Regions from separate parts of the Mesorhizobium sp. GW821-FHT07A06 genome, predicted to be linked through region 2. Evidence: riboswitches for the same ligand, from Rfam matches in the RefSeq annotation. Region 2 holds a riboswitch; the other holds the start of a gene.
What was found. A riboswitch is a leader RNA that binds a small molecule or an ion and turns the genes downstream of it on or off. The one in region 2 is predicted to bind cobalamin.

Region 1 (4,299 bases), on a different contig from region 2:
TCGACGACGATCTTGCCGACCGGGCCCGACACCTGGTGTTCATGCAGCCCGACGGCATGGCCAAGCGAGCCGATGACGTCGCTCAGCGGGATCAGCGTCGAACCATAGGCGATCGACAGCAGCACGAGGGCGACGACCGCCACCATGCCCGCCACCATCGCCAACGCGAATCCCTTGTGCCCGGAAAGCGCGCCGGATTTATGCCCGGGGGCAAGAAGCATCAGAACGCTTCCGGATGCATCGCCTTGGCGATCTTGGCGATCGCCTCGATGTTTGCAGGTCCGGGCGTCAGTTCGGCATAGCGCAGCGCCACGAAACGCTCGTTCTTGACCGCGTCCGTCTCCCTCATTGCCGGATGGGCCTTCAAGAAATCGAGCAGTTTCCTGTAGCCGCCGCCATCCTGGTAATCGAGCAGGATGAGGAATTGCGGGTTGCGCGAGGCCACCGTTTCCCAGTCCGTATTGCCCCAGCTGGTGTCCATGTCGGCCATGATGTTGTCGCCGCCGGCGGCCGTGATCATGGCGCTGGGAATAGCGAATTTTCCGGCGGTGAACGGCTTGTCATCGCCGGAATCATAGAGGAACACGCGGGTTCCCTTGGCGCTGCCGACCTTCGCGGTGATGTCGGCGAGTTGCGCCTTCCAGCCGGCAACAAGCTTCTGCGCCTCTGTCTCCTTGCCAAAGATCTTGCCCAGCTTTTCAACATCGCCATAGAGCAGGTCCATGGAAGCCGCCGGGCGGTTCTTGTCGAGATGGACACAGCTTTCGGTCAGCACCAGTGTCTTGATGCCGTGCGGGGCGAGCGTATCGGGCGTCACGTCGCCACCCGGCTTCATGCCATAGTACCAGCCGGCGAAGAAGAAATCGGGCTCGACGGCGACCAGGTTTTCGAGCGTCGGGTATTTGGGCGCGAGTTCCGGGATGGAGCCCTGCTCGGCCTTGAATTCGGGGCCGACCTTGTACCATCCGGTGATGCCGGTCAGGCCGACGATCGACGGCTGCAGCTTCAGCGCGAAGGCCATCTCGGCCATGTTGAGGTCGTGGATGACGGCGCGCTTGGGCGGCGCGTCGAAGGTCAACGGCTTGCCGCAACTGTCGACGGTGACGGGGAAAGCGAAGGCGGTAGAGGCCAGCAAAGAAAAGACGAGCGACAAGGCGAGACGTTTCACGGATTTTGCTCCTTGGTTGAACAGTGCCGATGGGGATGGGTTCGTTCAGGATGGCGGCGCGGCGCGGTTCGGAACATCGAACACGGTCAGTTCGCGGTCCTCGGTGGGATGGCGCAGGCGAAACACGTCGACACCGAAAATCTCGCGGATCAGCTCTTGCGTCAGCGCTTCGCGCGGTGCGGCCAACGCGTGCAGCCGGGCTTCGTTCATCACCGCGACCCTGGTGGCGAAAGGCGCCACCAGGGTCAGGTCGTGAAGCACCGCGATCACCGTCATGCCGAAGCCGGCGACGAGTTCGAGAAGCTCGCCGCGAGCACGCGGGTCGAGATGGTTGGTCGGCTCGTCGAGGAACAACACCTTCGGTTCCTGCGCGATGGCGCGCGCCAGCTGGGCGCGTTGGCGCTCCCCGCCGGACAGCGAGCCGATCGTGCGGCCAAGCAGCGGTAGAAGCCCAGTCCGGCGCAAGGCATCGACGACGATGTCGCGCTCCTCGCTCCTGCGCCTCAGGCCGGCATGCGGAACGCGGCCGAGTTCGACATAGTCGATCACCGCCAGCCGCGGATCCGGCTGGTCGGTCTGGCCGACGACGGCCATGTGCAGGGCCCGCTCGGCTGTCGAGATTCTGTCCAGGCGTCGCCCGCCAAGCTTCACCTCGCCCGAACTTGGCCTGAGCATGCCCGACAGCATGCGCAGCAGCGTCGTCTTGCCGGCGCCATTGGGGCCGATGATGGCGAGACGATCGCCGGTGGCGATGGAGAGGCTGACCGCATGGACCAGATTCCGGCCATTCGCCACGGCACCCAGGTCGCGCGCTTCAAGAAGTGGCATTGTCATCGACTATCCCCCCCAGCTTGCCCGGCGCCGGGATGCGAGCCAGCGTCTTGCCGGCCAGTCGCGGCGGACGTTGTCCGGAATTGCACCAGCCGTCGGCAAGCGAGGCGTAAAGCCTGGCAAATCGCACAAGGTCGCCAACATCGGCCTCGGCATCGACGGAGCCGAAAAGATAGGTGGCCTTGCCCGGAGCCTGGAAGGCTACCGTCAACGGCCGTGCGCAGCCCGCCATGCATTCGACGCCTTCGATCGTGAAGCCATGCGCCACGGCGGGTTCATCGTGGGCCGAGAGCCGGGAGCGCAAATCGGCGCATAGGCTTTCGCCCGACCTGATGCCGGTCGAAACATCACGGCAAAGCGTGCACACGATGATGCGGTGATCGATGGCGCCGTCCAACTTCCGTCACTTTCCAAAACTGGCGACGGAAGGATGTTGGCGAGCCGGCCGACAAGACCGACGTCCACGTTTCCTCCCGGCACACCCCGTCCGGTCAACTTGGTGATGGCAGGTCTCCTGGCTCGCGGGTCCTTGCGCAATCCTGCCTTCCCAGCCTTGCCGGCCAGTGGCATTTCGGATCTTGCTCACCGCTTACAGTTGCGGGGGCAGCCACGGCTTCGACCTCTTGGGTCTCACCGTGTTCCCTTTTCACCCCTCGCCTTTCGACTCGGGGACCATCACCACTCGATCGTAGTTTTCCCCCAATTGCTTCGCAACGGATTTCTCGGTGCATTGTCGATCCCGCCGCGGCGCTCGAATTTTATATGTTATGTAATTACATTACGTCTTAGACGATAGCGCGCGGCGGCGTCAAGTGAGAGCTTGCTGCCGGAAGAAGCCAGCGAGCCAGATGCTGTTGGCTGCGGAGCGTTGCCGTCCGGATTGCGCGGCGAGCGCAATTCCGATCAAACTGCCGCGCGCGAAGGTGGCAAGATGATCCCCTCAATGCGAGGAGCCATGAACCCGACCGAGAAAGCGCTATGGTTCGTCGAGAGCCATCTGCCGGAGGCGATCTCGCTCGACGATGTCGCCCAAAGCAGCGGCGTGTCGCGCTTTCATGTGACGCGCGCCTTCGGCGCCGCCACCGGCCGCTCGGTCATGGGCTACATGCGCGCGCGCAGGCTGACCGAGGCGGCGCGCCGGCTGGCCGGCGGAGCGCCCGACATCCTATCGGTGGCGCTCGATGCCGGCTACAGCTCGCATGAGGCTTTCACCCGCGCCTTCCGCGACCAGTTCGGCACCACGCCGGAGATGGTGCGCGCGCAAGGCTCGACCAACACCCTCGACCTCGTGGAGCCGATCCTGATGGACCAATCCTTTCTTTCCGCCCTCGAACCACCGCGCTTCGAGACCAGCCGGCCGTTGCTGATCGCTGGGCTCGGCGAACGCTACAACTGTGAAACCAGCGCCGCCATTCCGATGCAGTGGCAACGCTTCGGCCCCTATATCGGCAACATTCCGAGCGAGACTGGCGACGTCGCCTACGGTGTCTGCGCCAACGGCGACGATGCCGGCAATTTCGACTACGTCGCCGGTGTCGAGGTCACCGACTTTTCCGACCTTCCAAGGGAACTCAGCCGCGTGCGCATACCCGCCCAGAAATACGCGGTGTTTTCGCATCGCGAACACATCTCGACTATCCGCCGGACCGTCAACACGATCTGGAACAAATGGCTGCCGGCCTCCGGGCACGAGATAGCGGACGCCCCCGAATTCGAACGCTATGGCCCGGAGTTCGATCCGCGCAGCGGCAATGGCGGACTGGAGATCTGGATACCCGTCAAGGCTTAGCAGAGATCACAATTCCAAGTCCCAGGTCTGGCCGACCAGATCCTTGCCGAAGGAGTGGTGCGGTTCTTCCTCGGTCAGTTTGAAGCCGACCGCCTGGTAGATGTGCCGGGCGGCGATCAGGATATCGTTGGTCCACAAGGTCAGCGTGTTGTAGCCCTTCGCACGGGCAAAGCCGATGCATTCCTCGACCAGTCGCCTGCCTATGCCGAGGCCACGCGCCGAAGGTTCGACATAGAGCAGGCGCAGCTTCGCCACCTGATCCGATTTGCGCACGACGAAGACCGAGCCGACCACCTCGCCTTCGCGCTCGGCGATCCAGCTTCGTTCCCATTTCGGGTCGAAGGATTTGACAAATGCCGCGAGGATTTCGGCAACCAGCGCCTCATAGGTTTCGTCCCAGCCATAGTCCTGTGCGTAGAGCATGCCTTGCCGGCGGGTGATCCAGCCGATGTCGCCGACCTGCAGCGGGCGCAACAGATAAGGGATCCTTGGCTCTGCGCTTTCACCCAGC
Region 2 (4,299 bases):
TGCTGCCGGAGTCGGAGAAGCCGAAATACTTGCCATTCGCAAGGTTGAGCACGACGGCCTCGCCATCGAAGGATTCGAAGACGATGTCCCTGCTCGCAACCGCATAGGTGCCGCAATCATGCGTCATTGTTGCCCCCGCTTCACAAGCCCCGCCCGCCAGCGGGATCGCTTCCACTGACAACGCCTGTAAACGCTCGGTTCTTTCTTGGCAAGGCAACCGGCGCCGGCAGGGCGCCGACATTTCCGGCGATCAGTTGGAGCGCAAGGCGATCACGCCTCGATTTCGAGAGCCGATAGCGGCTTCGAGCAGCAGGCGAGGATGAAGCCGTCGTCGATCTCGTGATCGAGGATGCCGCCATTGTGGCTCATCTCGACGGCACCGGAGACTTTCTTGACCTTGCAGGTTCCGCACAGGCCGAATTCGCAGGCCGCGGGTATCCGCACGCCAGAGGCACGCGCCGTCTGCAGCACGGTCTGGCCGGCGACGCATTCGGCGTCGACGTCCGAAAACGCGAAGCGGATCGGCGTTGCGGCCTCGACGGGAACGGCCACGCCATCCTGCGACGGCGTTGCGAACGGCGCCGGGATTTCCTCCACCGCGGGTGCGGCAAAGCTCTCCTGATGGTATTTCGTCATGTCGAAGCCGGCGGCTTCCAGCATGCCGCGCACGGCGCGCATGAAAGGGTCCGGACCACAGCAGAAGATTTCGCGTTCACGGAAATCGGGCGCCAGCAATGGCAGCCGGATGGCGTCTATGCGGCCCATATGGCCATACCAGCCCTCGCGGCTTGACCGCTCCTCGATCATGAAGCCCAGCGACAAGCCCGGCATATGACTGCCGAGCAGCTCGAGCTCCTTGCGGAAAATGATCTCTTCGGCGCGACGCGCGCAATTGACGAAGCCGACATCGGTCCATGGCGCGCAGTCGTTCAGCCAGCGCAGCATCGACATCATCGGCGTCACGCCGGAACCGGCCGAGATGAACAGGTATTTGGCCGCCGGATGGCTGTGCAGCGAAAAGTCCCCGCTCGGCCCATAAGCCTTGACGTGCGAACCGGGTGTCAGGTGATCGAACATCCATCGCGTGCCGATGCTGCCGGCCTGCGCCTTGACCGTGACCGAGATCGAGAACGGCCGCGACGGTGAGGAGGACAGTGTATAGGTGCGCATCAGCGGCCCGTCCGGCGCAGGCAACTCCAGCGTCACGAACTGGCCCGGCTTGTAGCGGAACCAGGTCTGGTTGTCCGATCGGAACGTGAAGGTCTTGACGTCAGGCGCCTCGTCGCTGACGCCGATCACTTCCAGCACCTGCAGCCTGTCGTTCCAGGGCGCCATCTGATCGAGATGGCGATAGAGGCCAAGGTCGGTCATCGCATTCATCCCTCAACCTCTCAGGCGACGCTGCGCAGCGCCGGCCGGCCGCCTTCGGCGAGGCGCGGGCCGATGAAGCGGGCGTACCAGTCGACGAACTGGATCACGCCACCCTCATGCAGCTCCGAATAGGGACCGGGCTCATAGGCCGGCGACAGGATGCCGAGGGCGTTTTCCTCGACGATGCGGCGGTCCTGGTCGTTGGTCTCGGTCCACACATGGGTGAGTTCGGCAAGATCGTAATCGACGCCCTCGACCGCGTCCTTGTGGACCAGCCATTTGGTCGTCACGGCGGTTTCGGTCGCACTGATCGGCAGCACGCGGAAGGTGACGGCATGGTCGATCAGGATATGGTTCCATGTCGTCGGATAGTGATAGTGCATCAACGTGCCGATACGGTCGGCCGAGACGCTGTCGGAGAGGTCCTTCTTCACCGCCCGCTTGCCGTTCATCGTGTAGCTGACCGCATCGCGCAGCAGCGGCGCCCGCGTGGCGCGGTATTGCCCCGCCGGGTCGATGCGGAACTTGCTCGGCAGGCCGGCCGCTTCGCATTTGGCCCAGTGCGCCAGCATCTCCGGATCGCTGTCGGCGCCTTGCACGCCGGTCACGGTCGGTGCTTCCGGGAAGGTTTTGCACAGCTCCGGGTGATTGCCCGCGCAGTGATAGCACTCGCGGTTGTTTTCCCAGACGAGCTTCCAATTGCCCTTTTCGACGATGGTGCTCTCGAATGCGATCTTTGCCTCGCTGAGCCGGTGCGGCTTGAGATAGGGTTCGATCATCGCCCGCATCGGCGCGAAGTCGGCTGGCTCCTTCGCCAGGCAGATGAAGATGTAACCGGCGACGCTTTCGCAGGCGACCGGCTTCAGCCCGAACTGGCTCTTGTCGAAGCCGTCGGCCATCTGGCGGGCAAACAGCAGGCGACCGTCGAGCTCATAGGTCCACTGGTGATAGGGACAGACCAGCTTGGCGGCCGTGCCCTTGTCCGTGTTGCAGACCCTGCTGCCGCGATGGCGGCAGGAATTGTGGAAGGCATTGATCTTGCCCTGCTGATCGCGCACCAGCACGACCGGGTAGTCGCCGATCTGCACGGTGATGAAGCTGCCGGGCTTGGGCAATTCGCAATCGTGGCCGATGAAAAGCCAGTCGCGGTACCAGATCAGCTCCATGTCGAGCTTGAAATAGTCCGGGTCGGTGTAGAAGGGCTGCTCCAGCGAGAAACCCTCTCTGCGGCTGTTCAACAGCCTCAGCATATCGTTACGCGCATCCATGTCCTGTCCTCGTGTTTAAGGACTGACTATGGTGGTGATGGAGGAAGGATCGGATGCAGTCCCGGCGAAGCGCCGGTCATGCACCATCCACCTCTTGACCGCCCACCGCGATCAGTCGAGTTTAGAAATCTCGGGCTGGTTTCCGGGCTCTGGAGTGTCCCTTCGGACGGTCGCGACACCTTCCCAGGCTTTCGCCCAGTGGTCTCCCGTTGCGACTTGAACTCCACCACCGTTGCGGGGGCAGCGCCGGACTTTGACCGGCTTCCCAATTCTCCGCCCCGTCGTCACGAAGCGGCACCTGAGATGGCCATGATCTAATCACGACAGCGAATGCGACATCGGCATGAAAGCGACATCGCATCCATGTGGCGCGACACGCCTGCGCAGCGATCGGATCGGAAACAGCGGCCACGAAACGCGTCTCGGTGACGATGGTGCCGGCTATCGAAAATCGCCCGGAATCGAAGCAGAAAAGGTTAATGGTTTCGAAAAGTGACTATTAGCAGATTCTAAAATCGAACCGAACGGTTCGTTTCTGTTGACGGTGCGTACAGCACGGTGTGAACGCTGAGCCTCCGATACATCAGGTGATCTCGGTGGTGATTTTATCTAATCGATTGATATCAAAAAGAAAAATCTTTGATCCGGAAGGCTTTGGTACAATTTCAAGTGGTGGACTCTTGGTCCACACGGAACAACTTCGTGATTGGAAACGGCCATCAGGCTTTCCCACATCGGGGCTGTCCGAACGACGCGATTTTAATCCCAAGACACGCCGCTAGACGGACGTAAAAATACTGGAGTACCAAAAATGAAAAAGATTGTTCTCACTGCCGCCGCCCTTCTGGCCATTTCCGGCAGCGCCTTCGCTGGTAGCGATCACTACGGTTCGAATGCGCCTGCAGCCACTGCTGCCGTCGACGGTTCGTACACCGCTTCGACCAAGAAGTCGGAACCGGCTGCCCAGGCGCCTGTCACGGGTGCCGATCGCAACCTCTTCGGCAACAACTAACAGTCGATTCCCGCAGGCGGTGGCACTGGCTCGCCGCCTTGGCGGAACTCGAAGAATTCAGGAGACTTGAAATGAAGAAGATCGTCCTTGCTGCCGCCGCCGTTCTGGCTATCTCCGGCAGCGCTTTCGCCGGCAGCGACAACTACGGCTCCAACGGCGCCAACCAGCCCGCTGCCACTTCGGCCGACAGCTCTTACACCGCGTCGATCAGGAAGTCGGAACCGGCTGCTCAGACGTCTGTCCAGGGTGCAGACCGCAATCTCTTCGGCCACTAACAGCCGATTCTCCAGGGCGGCGGGTTTGCCTGCCGCCCTGCTGAAACTTGAAATTCAGGAGACTTGAAATGAACAAGATCATCATTGCCGCCGCCGCCGTTCTGGCTCTCTCCGGCAGCGCTTTCGCCGGCAGCGACAACTACGGCTCCAATGGCGCCAACCAGCCTGCCGCGACTTCGGTCGACAACTCGCGTACGGGTTCGATCCGCAACGGCGATTCGCCCGTCTACAAGCTGCTCAATTCGTCGGGCGACGTGCAGAAGTCCGCGCCCCAGGGCACCGACCGGAACCTCTTCGGCCACTAACAGCCAAAGTCGATCCTATAAATAAAGCGGCGGGCCTTGCCCGCCGCTTTTTTCTGTCGAGACGGGCT

Region 1: another riboswitch for cobalamin. It lies ahead of AC07SZ_RS02735 (DUF1636 family protein); the one in region 2 lies ahead of AC07SZ_RS14055 (aromatic ring-hydroxylating oxygenase subunit alpha).

Annotation. Positions count from the first base shown of each region.
Region 1 is NZ_JBWKRC010000001.1:553,035-557,333, reverse strand. It holds gene AC07SZ_RS02750 (FecCD family ABC transporter permease) at 1-221, opposite strand, end outside; gene AC07SZ_RS02745 (ABC transporter substrate-binding protein) at 221-1,168, opposite strand; gene AC07SZ_RS02740 (ABC transporter ATP-binding protein) at 1,214-2,002, opposite strand; gene AC07SZ_RS02735 (DUF1636 family protein) at 1,983-2,396, opposite strand; cobalamin riboswitch at 2,487-2,691, opposite strand; gene AC07SZ_RS02730 (GyrI-like domain-containing protein) at 2,955-3,788, shown strand; gene AC07SZ_RS02725 (bifunctional helix-turn-helix transcriptional regulator/GNAT family N-acetyltransferase) at 3,795-4,299, opposite strand, start outside.
Region 2 is NZ_JBWKRC010000003.1:726,500-730,798, forward strand. It holds gene AC07SZ_RS14045 (PqqD family peptide modification chaperone) at 1-127, opposite strand, end outside; gene AC07SZ_RS14050 (FAD-binding oxidoreductase) at 271-1,371, opposite strand; gene AC07SZ_RS14055 (aromatic ring-hydroxylating oxygenase subunit alpha) at 1,392-2,639, opposite strand; cobalamin riboswitch at 2,756-2,956, opposite strand; gene AC07SZ_RS14060 (hypothetical protein) at 2,983-3,135, shown strand; gene AC07SZ_RS14065 (DUF680 domain-containing protein) at 3,451-3,651, shown strand; gene AC07SZ_RS14070 (DUF680 domain-containing protein) at 3,723-3,926, shown strand; gene AC07SZ_RS14075 (DUF680 domain-containing protein) at 3,995-4,231, shown strand.